DNA from 2 places in the Neobacillus sp. D3-1R genome. Region 1 is predicted to be linked to the other one. Evidence: a T-box and tRNA genes for the amino acid it is inferred to sense, from the RefSeq annotation. Region 1 holds a T-box; the other holds one or more tRNA genes.
The links. The T-box of region 1 lies ahead of ACSBPO_RS16010 (glycine--tRNA ligase). A T-box ahead of a tRNA ligase gene usually reads a tRNA of that ligase, here a tRNA-Gly.
Positions count from the first base shown of each region.

Region 2: it encodes a tRNA-Gly, which carries the amino acid that the T-box ahead of ACSBPO_RS16010 (glycine--tRNA ligase) is inferred to sense. The anticodon was not compared.

Region 1 is NZ_CP197471.1:3,106,697-3,111,775, reverse strand. Features, by position in the region: gene era (GTPase Era) at 1-395, shown strand, start outside; gene ACSBPO_RS16020 (YqzL family protein) at 557-700, shown strand; gene recO (DNA repair protein RecO) at 734-1,480, shown strand; T-box leader at 1,553-1,726, shown strand; gene ACSBPO_RS16010 (glycine--tRNA ligase) at 1,808-3,190, shown strand; gene ACSBPO_RS16005 (helix-turn-helix transcriptional regulator) at 3,372-4,007, shown strand; gene ACSBPO_RS16000 (pyruvate, water dikinase regulatory protein) at 4,032-4,838, shown strand.
Region 2 is NZ_CP197471.1:4,339,183-4,344,261, forward strand. Features, by position in the region: gene ACSBPO_RS21740 (PRK06851 family protein) at 1-427, opposite strand, end outside; tRNA gene ACSBPO_RS21745 (tRNA-Arg) at 637-710, opposite strand; tRNA gene ACSBPO_RS21750 (tRNA-Ser) at 718-808, opposite strand; tRNA gene ACSBPO_RS21755 (tRNA-Asn) at 821-895, opposite strand; tRNA gene ACSBPO_RS21760 (tRNA-Ile) at 905-981, opposite strand; tRNA gene ACSBPO_RS21765 (tRNA-Gly) at 992-1,065, opposite strand; tRNA gene ACSBPO_RS21770 (tRNA-Cys) at 1,079-1,152, opposite strand; tRNA gene ACSBPO_RS21775 (tRNA-Gln) at 1,160-1,234, opposite strand; tRNA gene ACSBPO_RS21780 (tRNA-His) at 1,251-1,326, opposite strand; tRNA gene ACSBPO_RS21785 (tRNA-Tyr) at 1,394-1,477, opposite strand; tRNA gene ACSBPO_RS21790 (tRNA-Phe) at 1,494-1,569, opposite strand; tRNA gene ACSBPO_RS21795 (tRNA-Asp) at 1,599-1,674, opposite strand; tRNA gene ACSBPO_RS21800 (tRNA-Met) at 1,706-1,779, opposite strand; tRNA gene ACSBPO_RS21805 (tRNA-Ser) at 1,829-1,921, opposite strand; tRNA gene ACSBPO_RS21810 (tRNA-Ala) at 1,961-2,036, opposite strand; tRNA gene ACSBPO_RS21815 (tRNA-Pro) at 2,059-2,135, opposite strand; tRNA gene ACSBPO_RS21820 (tRNA-Arg) at 2,142-2,218, opposite strand; tRNA gene ACSBPO_RS21825 (tRNA-Leu) at 2,290-2,378, opposite strand; tRNA gene ACSBPO_RS21830 (tRNA-Gly) at 2,385-2,459, opposite strand; tRNA gene ACSBPO_RS21835 (tRNA-Leu) at 2,487-2,571, opposite strand; tRNA gene ACSBPO_RS21840 (tRNA-Lys) at 2,605-2,680, opposite strand; tRNA gene ACSBPO_RS21845 (tRNA-Thr) at 2,691-2,763, opposite strand; tRNA gene ACSBPO_RS21850 (tRNA-Val) at 2,861-2,936, opposite strand; tRNA gene ACSBPO_RS21855 (tRNA-Glu) at 3,008-3,082, opposite strand; tRNA gene ACSBPO_RS21860 (tRNA-Asn) at 3,100-3,174, opposite strand; rRNA gene rrf (5S ribosomal RNA) at 3,185-3,300, opposite strand; rRNA gene ACSBPO_RS21870 (23S ribosomal RNA) at 3,393-5,079, opposite strand, start outside.

The DNA of each region.
Region 1 (5,079 bases):
TACCGGAAGGACCACAATATTATCCTGCAGATCAAGTAACAGACCATCCTGAGAGGTTCATTGTATCAGAGTTAATTCGTGAAAAAGCGCTCCATCTAACAAGGGAAGAAATTCCACATTCACTAGCAGTAGTGATTGATAAAATGGAACGGCGTGAAAATCAAGATGTGATTCATGTGATGGCAACGGTTATTGTAGAACGGGACTCTCAAAAAGGAATTATTATTGGAAAACAAGGTTCGATGTTAAAGGAAATAGGAAAACGTGCGAGAACTGATATTGAAAATTTATTAGGGTCAAAAGTATTTCTAGAGCTTTGGGTAAAAGTTCAAAAAGATTGGCGAAATAAAATGGGGCAGTTACGTGATTACGGATTTAGAGAAGATGAGTATTGATTAGGTTCACCTTTATACAATATTAAAAAAAATATTGTTTATGCATGATTAGGATTAGTAAATTTTTCGTGTCATGAAATTGGAGATGTTGGCAAAGATAAACTCAAGGATAGGGATTTAAATTTTTATTGCTAGTTAAAAATTGAAAGGTGGGGTTTTCGATGTTAGATTTTACCTGGAAAGTATTTTCCCAGACAGGTAATATTGACACTTATCTAATCTTTAAGGAGTTAGAGAAGGAAAAGCAAGAAATACCCAGAAATCAGGAGGAAGAGCTAGCAGAGGTTGATTTTCCCATCTCATAGATTTGTCACAAATATATTGGATGGTGACGCTAGATGCTTCAAAAATGTGAGGGCATCGTCATAAGAGCGATTGATTACAGTGAAACAAACAAAATTGTAACCATATATACTCGTGAATGGGGAAAGGTAGGAGTGATGGCTAGGGGTGCGAAAAAGCCCAATAGTCGGTTGGCAGCCATCACTCAGCTGTTCACCTACGGTTACTTTTTAATTCAAAGAGGGACAGGTCTAGGCACGTTGCAACAAGGAGAAATCCTTTCTTCTATGAGAAACATTCGTGAAGATATTGTCATGACGGCTTACGCAAGTTATATTTTGGAATTAACGGATAAATGTACAGATGAAAAAAAACCTAATCCTTACTTATTCGAACTTTTATTTCAAACCTTAAACTATATGAATGAGGAATATGACGTAGATATTCTCATTCATATTTACGAAATGAAAATGTTAAATTTACTTGGGCTCTATCCAGTTCTAAATAAATGTGCCGTTTGTGGAGAAACAGACGGTCATTTTTCATTTTCCATTCGGGAAAACGGTTTTATTTGTCATAGGTGTATAGAAAAAGATCCCTACCATATGAAAATTTCTAGTTCGACCATAAAGCTCTTAAGAATCTTTTATTTTTTTGATTTATCAAGACTTGGTAATATCTCAGTAAAAGATGAAACAAAAAAAGAACTTAAGACAGTGATAGATGCTTATTTTGAGGAATATTCAGGTTTACATATAAAGTCCAAAAGATTCCTTGATCAAATGGATAAATTTAAATTCTAGCTAGATATATTAAAATTTTAACAATGTTGACAAGAAAGTATGCTTTAAGATAATATTTTTATTACATAAAAAATAGTTGCATTGATGGAAAAGAGTACTAAATAATTCTTATAAAAGCGAACCTAGGATGGTGCGAGCTAGGGTATAAGGGATTTGGGAAGGCATTCTGGAGCAGCATTTTAATAAAGTGGCCACTTTTAGAAGGTGGCAAATAGGGTGGAACCGCGGGTAACTCTCGTCCCTATGCTGAGGCATAGGGATGGGAGTTTTTTTATTGATTCTTATCTCCTATGCAAAAGTAAAATTTTATAAGAAGGAGCGAAAAAAATGAGTGCAACTATGGAACAAATCGTCTCTCACGCAAAGCATAGAGGTTTTGTATTTCCTGGGTCTGAGATTTATGGTGGCCTTGCCAATACGTGGGATTACGGCCCTTTAGGGGTAGAATTTAAAAATAACATTAAACGAGCATGGTGGAAAAAGTTTGTCCAAGAATCACCATATAATGTGGGATTAGATGCAAGTATCCTTATGAATCCTAGAACTTGGGAAGCTTCGGGTCATATTGGTAATTTTAATGATCCGATGATTGATTGTAAGAATTGTAAAGCGAGACATCGTGCAGATAAATTAATTGAAAATGCACTGGAAGAAAAAGGTATGGAAATGGTCGTAGATGGTTTACCATTTGAAAAAATGGAAGAACTAGTGAAAGAACATAATATCGCTTGTCCTGACTGTGGTAGCCATGATTTCACAGGTATTAGACAATTTAATTTAATGTTTAAAACCTTCCAAGGTGTTACTGAATCTAGCACGAACGAAATCTTCTTACGTCCCGAAACAGCTCAAGGTATTTTTGTTAACTTTAAAAATGTACAACGTACAATGAGAAAGAAGTTACCATTTGGTATTGCTCAAATCGGAAAAAGTTTTCGTAATGAAATTACTCCAGGTAACTTTACTTTCCGTACTAGAGAATTTGAACAAATGGAACTTGAATTCTTCTGTAAACCAGGTGAAGAATTAACATGGTTTAATTATTGGAAAAACTTTGCTGAACAGTGGTTATTGACTTTAGGAATGAATGAAGAGAATTTGAGACTTCGTGACCATTCTGAAGATGAGCTATCTCACTACAGTAACGCAACAACTGATTTTGAGTTTAAATTCCCATTCGGATGGGGTGAGTTATGGGGTGTTGCATCAAGAACAGATTACGATTTAAAACAGCATATGCAATACTCTGGGGAAGACTTTAATTATATTGATCCGGAAACGAATGAACGTTACGTTCCTTTCTGTATCGAGCCATCACTTGGAGCAGATCGTGTAACGTTAGCCTTTTTAATTGATGCTTATGATGAAGAACAGCTTGAAGATGGTACTTCAAGAACGGTTATGCATTTCCACCCAGCATTAGCTCCTTATAAGGCTGCTATTTTGCCATTATCTAAAAAGTTGTCTGAAGAAGCAAAAGAAGTTTTTGCCGAATTATCTAAACACTTTTTAGTGGATTATGATGAGGCAGGTTCAATTGGTAAACGTTATCGTCGTCATGATGAAATTGGTACTCCGTACTGTATTACCTATGATTTTGATTCGAAAGAAGATAACATGGTTACGGTAAGGGACAGAGATACAATGGAACAAAAACGTATCCCTATCGCAGAACTTGTAAACTTTATCCAAGAAAAAATTATGTTTTAATGTAGAAAAAAGGTGCAGAATGAACTGCACCTTTTTCTTTTGAAATGAAATAAAAAGCAATAGCTTTATAAAAACAACTTTATTCCTTTTCATATAAAAAATAATTAGTATATAATATTGCTATTAAAGTATAACCTTAAGTGCTTAATTTAAAGAAAAATATACATATAGAACAACCAAGGTGGTGAGTACAATCGAATTAAATAAGCGGCAAGAACAAATACTTCAAATCGTTAAGGACCAAGGGCCAATTACTGGAGAACAAATTGCAGACCAATTAAATTTAACAAGAGCAACACTGAGACCGGATTTGGCGATTTTAACGATGGCAGGCTATTTAGATGCAAGACCAAGGGTTGGTTATTTTTATACAGGAAAATCCGGTACACAATTATTAACTGAAAATCTACAAAAGTTATTCGTGAAGGATTTTCAATCGATACCTGTGGTTATAAGTGAAAATGTCTCTGTTTACGATGCAATATGTACAATGTTTTTAGAGGATGTTGGAACCATGTTTGTGGTTGATCAACATTCCAAATTAGTCGGTGTTTTATCACGGAAAGATTTGCTTCGGGCAAGCTTGGGAAAACAGGACTTAACAAATATTCCAGTGAATATTATCATGACAAGAATGCCTAACATAACAATGTGCAGAAAAGATGATTTGTTAATTGATGTGGCGCAGAAACTTATTTCGAAGCAAATCGATGCATTACCAATTGTTAGGGAAACAGAACAGGGGTTTGAAGTAATTGGAAGGATTACCAAAACAAATATAACAAAAGCCTTTTTATCACTTGCTCAAGATCAATAGGCTCCAGAGAGGAGAATGATAAAAATGAGTAAGCCTGTCATCTATGTAGTATCAGATTCTGTAGGAGAAACAGCAGAATTAGTTACAAAGGCTGCTATAAGTCAATTTAATGGATCAAATCTGGTCCTTAAAAGATTTCCTTATGTCGAGGATAAAGATAATATTGAAGAAGTGATTTCATTAGTAAAACTGGATAAGGGCATGATAGCATTTACATTGGTTAAACCTGATATTAGAGAATACATGAAACAAAGGGCTGCAGAAGAAGGGCTCTATGCATGTGACTTAATTGGTCCATTGATGGATCAAATTCAAAATTTAACTGGAAAAACACCTCTAAATGAGCCAGGACTTGTTCGTAAACTGGATGAAGATTATTTTAAAAAAGTTGAAGCAATAGAATTTGCCGTTAAATATGATGATGGGCGTGATCCTAGAGGCATATTAAAAGCGGATATTGTATTAGTAGGTGTATCACGGACTTCTAAAACACCTTTATCTCAATATTTAGCTCATAAAAGATTAAAAGTAGCCAATGTGCCGTTAGTTCCTGAAGTTGACCCCCCAGAAGAATTATTTTTAGTGCCACCGGAAAAATGCTTCGGTTTAAAAATAAGTCCTGAAAAGTTAAACTTTATCAGGCGGGAACGATTAATTTCTTTAGGTTTAAATGACCAAGCCAGTTATGCCAATATAGATAGAATTAAAGAAGAGATTACCTATTTCAACAAAGTTGTTGAACGTATTGGCTGCTCAGTAATTGATGTCACGAATAAGGCGGTAGAGGAAACCGCAAATGTCATTCTTTATCATTTTCAAAGAAAAGGATGATAAAAATTTGAAGAATACGTGAACACATGGTGATATAAATATCCATGTGTTTTTTATATTAAGAATAAAAATCAATCTTTTTAAATATGTTTTTATAATAAAAAATAATAAAAAATCATGGAAAATTGATTTTTTCTATACTATAATTAAAAATTGTGATAAAAAAAGTATCATAATAGGTTTAGACTTGCATTGTAACGAATAAACTATTTATTGTTAGAAGTCAAGGCAAGTGGCCAAA
Region 2 (5,079 bases), 1.2 Mb from region 1:
CAAACGTTGAATAAGCCGTTTGGAAAGACTCTGAAATCTTCCCGCTAATTTTTAATATATTGTCTTTTTTTAGTTTTAATTTGCTAGCATCCCAAGCTTCACCTAAATTTATATACTCCTCAATAGCTCCTGGAGCAGTTGGTTCAATCACATGAGGGGCCGTACCATCCACAATACCAACATTTAATCCCTTGATAATTACACCATCAATGGAATCATTATCAGAAGAACAATGTAAAAGCTCAATATCAAAGCCTCTTTTCATCCACTCATTGCCTACTTTTTTCATTAGAGATGATTTTCCCGTTCCAGGTCCACCTTTTAAAATGAATAATCGATCTAACCCTTGTAAGTTAGAGTTGTAGAGATTATGGAAACCGCGTGCCGTGTTTCCTCCTGCATAATAGTTTAAAATTTTACCTGCCACGTTCAACACTCCTTTTCTGTGACATTGTCATCACTTCACAAACTATGTTATGCATGAAGTAAATATAGGTGAATGCCTATTTTTTACAAAGTTAATGCATACCGATTTCTAAGAACTTGAATAACGGCAAAAAAACAGCATCGTAAAGGATGCTGTTTCTTAAATCTTTAATCATTTATTTTTATGTATGAGACGTTAAAAGTTGTTTACGCGCCTTAGAGGATTCGAACCTCTGACCGTACGCTTAGAAGGCGTATGCTCTATCCAGCTGAGCTAAAGGCGCAATTTTATGGCGGAGAAGGAGGGATTTGAACCCTCGCGCCGGTTACCCGACCTACACCCTTAGCAGGGGCGCCTCTTCAGCCTCTTGAGTACTTCCCCAAATAAAAAAAATGGCTCCGCAGGTAGGACTCGAACCTACGACCGTTCGGTTAACAGCCGAATGCTCTACCACTGAGCTACTGCGGAACAATTTTATGGTGGGCCTAAATGGACTCGAACCATCGACCTCACGCTTATCAGGCGTGCGCTCTAACCAGCTGAGCTATAGGCCCCTATTAAAATTGGAGCGGGTGATGGGAATCGAACCCACGACATCAGCTTGGAAGGCTGAGGTTTTACCATTAAACTACACCCGCATATATTAAAATTTGGAGGCAACACCCGGATTTGAACCGGGGATAAAGGTTTTGCAGACCTCTGCCTTACCACTTGGCTATGCTGCCTTAAGGTTGGCTGGGCTAGCTGGATTTGAACCAACGCATGTCGCAGTCAAAGTGCGATGCCTTACCGCTTGGCTATAGCCCAATCATATTAGTTAAAATGGGGCGATTGACGGGAATCGAACCCGCGAGTACCAGAGCCACAATCTGGCGTGTTAACCACTTCACCACAACCGCCATTATAAATAGTTTATTTTCATTAACGCAAAAAAAGCCATAATTATTTTGCTATCACAAAAATACATGGTGGAGGGGGACGGATTCGAACCGCCGAACCCAAAGGAGCGGATTTACAGTCCGCCGCGTTTAGCCACTTCGCTACCCCTCCATAAAATATGGAAAAATGGTGGCTCAGGACGGAATCGAACCGCCGACACAAGGATTTTCAGTCCTTTGCTCTACCGACTGAGCTACTGAGCCAATATATTAATTTCTATCAAAAATATAAATGGCGGTCCCGACGGGAATCGAACCCGCGATCTCCTGCGTGACAGGCAGGCATGTTAACCGCTACACCACGGGACCATAGATACATTTTACTTAAAAAAATGGATTATTGCGGGGGCAGGATTTGAACCTGCGACCTTCGGGTTATGAGCCCGACGAGCTACCGGGCTGCTCCACCCCGCGTCGATAATAATATATTTCGCTTTATACATGCACCATTTTAAAATAAATATGGCGGAGGAAGAGGGATTCGAACCCCCGCGCGGTTTAACCCGCCTGTCGGTTTTCAAGACCGATCCCTTCAGCCGGACTTGGGTATTCCTCCGTAATATTAAGGACAGTTATTTTTCTATCGAAAAATATTTGGTGGAGTCTAGGGGGATCGAACCCCTGACCTCCTGCGTGCAAGGCAGGCGCTCTCCCAGCTGAGCTAAGACCCCAGGATAGTTATAATTAAATTAGTGGTCGGGAAGACAGGATTCGAACCTGCGACCCCTTGGTCCCAAACCAAGTGCTCTACCAAGCTGAGCTACTTCCCGTAAATATGGCGCGCCCGAAAGGAGTCGAACCCATAACCTTCTGATCCGTAGTCAGACGCTCTATCCAATTGAGCTACGGGCGCATTTTATTCTCATCTTTTCTTATCTATTAAAAGATTTAAGGAAAGTTCTTTTCGCTATCGCGAAAAAACTTTGGTGCCGAGGACCGGAATCGAACCGGTACGGTAGTCACCTACCGCAGGATTTTAAGTCCTGTGCGTCTGCCAGTTCCGCCACCCCGGCATTTGTTGGAGCGGAAGACGGGATTCGAACCCGCGACCCCCACCTTGGCAAGGTGGTGTTCTACCACTGAACTACTTCCGCGCACATTTTTCGCTATGAAAAAAAACATGGTGCGGGTGAAGGGAGTCGAACCCCCACGCCTTGCGGCGCCAGATCCTAAGTCTGGTGCGTCTGCCAATTCCGCCACACCCGCATATGATAATTTCCTTTACTATCGTAAAAAATCTGGTGAGCCATGAAGGACTCGAACCTTCGACCCTCTGATTAAAAGTCAGATGCTCTACCGACTGAGCTAATGGCTCCAATAAAAAATGCCGGCGAGAGGACTTGAACCCCCAACCTACTGATTACAAGTCAGTTGCTCTACCAATTGAGCTACACCGGCATAATATAAGCTAATCTTCAATATCATAATTTTAAGGAAAGTTCTTTTCGCTCTCGCGAAATTAAGAATAGATCTTTTTACTATCGTAAAAAATCTATGGTGGAGGATGACGGGATCGAACCGCCGACCCTCTGCTTGTAAGGCAGATGCTCTCCCAGCTGAGCTAATCCTCCAAAATAATAAGGAACTTTCTTTTCGCTGTCGCGATTTAATGAAACTTCTTTTCACTATCGTGAAAAAAGATTGGTGACCCATACGGGATTCGAACCCGTGTTACCGCCGTGAAAGGGCGGTGTCTTAACCGCTTGACCAATGGGCCATATTAAACTGTTTATATGGCTCCGCAGGTAGGACTCGAACCTACGACCGTTCGGTTAACAGCCGAATGCTCTACCACTGAGCTACTGCGGAACAATATTATGCCTGGCGACGTCCTACTCTCACAGGAGGAATCCTCCAACTACCATCGGCGCTGAGAAGCTTAACTTCCGTGTTCGGTATGGGAACGGGTGTGACCTTCTCGCCATCGCCACCAGACTATATTTTGTTGAGGTTTTTGTTCCCTCAAAACTAGATAATGTATTAGAAGAAGTAAAAACGAGTTTGCCTAATTTGGATATCCAAATGTTTTGGTTAAGTCCTCGAACGATTAGTATCAGTCAGCTCCACACGTCACCGCGCTTCCACCTCTGACCTATCAACCTGATCATCTTTCAGGGTTCTTACTAGCTTGCGCTATGGGAAATCTCATCTTGAGGGGGGCTTCATGCTTAGATGCTTTCAGCACTTATCCCGTCCGCACATAGCTACCCAGCGATGCCTTTGGCAAGACAACTGGTACACCAGTGGTGCGTCCATCCCGGTCCTCTCGTACTAAGGACAGCTCCTCTCAAATTTCCTACGCCCACGACGGATAGGGACCGAACTGTCTCACGACGTTCTGAACCCAGCTCGCGTACCGCTTTAATGGGCGAACAGCCCAACCCTTGGGACCGACTACAGCCCCAGGATGCGATGAGCCGACATCGAGGTGCCAAACCTCCCCGTCGATGTGGACTCTTGGGGGAGATAAGCCTGTTATCCCCGGGGTAGCTTTTATCCGTTGAGCGATGGCCCTTCCATGCGGAACCACCGGATCACTAAGCCCGACTTTCGTCCCTGCTCGACTTGTAGGTCTCGCAGTCAAGCTCCCTTGTGCCTTTACACTCTACGAATGATTTCCAACCATTCTGAGGGAACCTTTGGGCGCCTCCGTTACTCTTTAGGAGGCGACCGCCCCAGTCAAACTGCCCACCTGACACTGTCTCCCACCCCGATAGAGGGGTGCGGGTTAGAATTTCAATACAGCCAGGGTAGTATCCCACCGACGCCTCCACCGAAGCTGGCGCTCCGGCTTCTCAGGCTCCTACCTATCCTGTACAAGCTGTACCAAAATTCAATATCAGGCTACAGTAAAGCTCCACGGGGTCTTTCCGTCCTGTCGCGGGTAACCTGCATCTTCACAGGTACTATAATTTCACCGAGTCTCTCGTTGAGACAGTGCCCAGATCGTTACGCCTTTCGTGCGGGTCGGAACTTACCCGACAAGGAATTTCGCTACCTTAGGACCGTTATAGTTACGGCCGCCGTTTACTGGGGCTTCGATTCAGAGCTTCGCTTGCGCTAACCCCTCCTCTTAACCTTCCAGCACCGGGCAGGCGTCAGCCCCTATACTTCGCCTTACGGCTTCGCAGAGACCTGTGTTTTTGCTAAACAGTCGCCTGGGCCTATTCACTGCGGCTTTTCGAGGCTATTCACCCCAAAAAGCACCCCTTCTCCCGAAGTTACGGGGTCATTTTGCCGAGTTCCTTAACGAGAGTTCTCTCGCACACCTTAGGATTCTCTCCTCGCCTACCTGTGTCGGTTTGCGGTACGGGCACCTTTTATCTCGCTAGAGGCTTTTCTTGGCAGCGTGGAATCAGGAACTTCGGTACTATATTTCCCTCGCTATCACAGCTCAGCCTTCACGGTAACGGGATTTGCCTCGTTACCAGCCTAACTGCTTAGACGCACATATCCAACAGTGCGCTTACCCTATCCTTCTGCGTCCCCCCATTGCTCAAACGATAAAGAGGTGGTACAGGAATATCAACCTGTTATCCATCGCCTACGCCTTTCGGCCTCGGCTTAGGTCCCGACTAACCCTGAGCGGACGAGCCTTCCTCAGGAAACCTTAGGCATACGGTGGATGGGATTCTCACCCATCTTTCGCTACTCATACCGGCATTCTCACTTCTAAGCGCTCCACCAGTCCTTACGGTCTAGCTTCAACGCCCT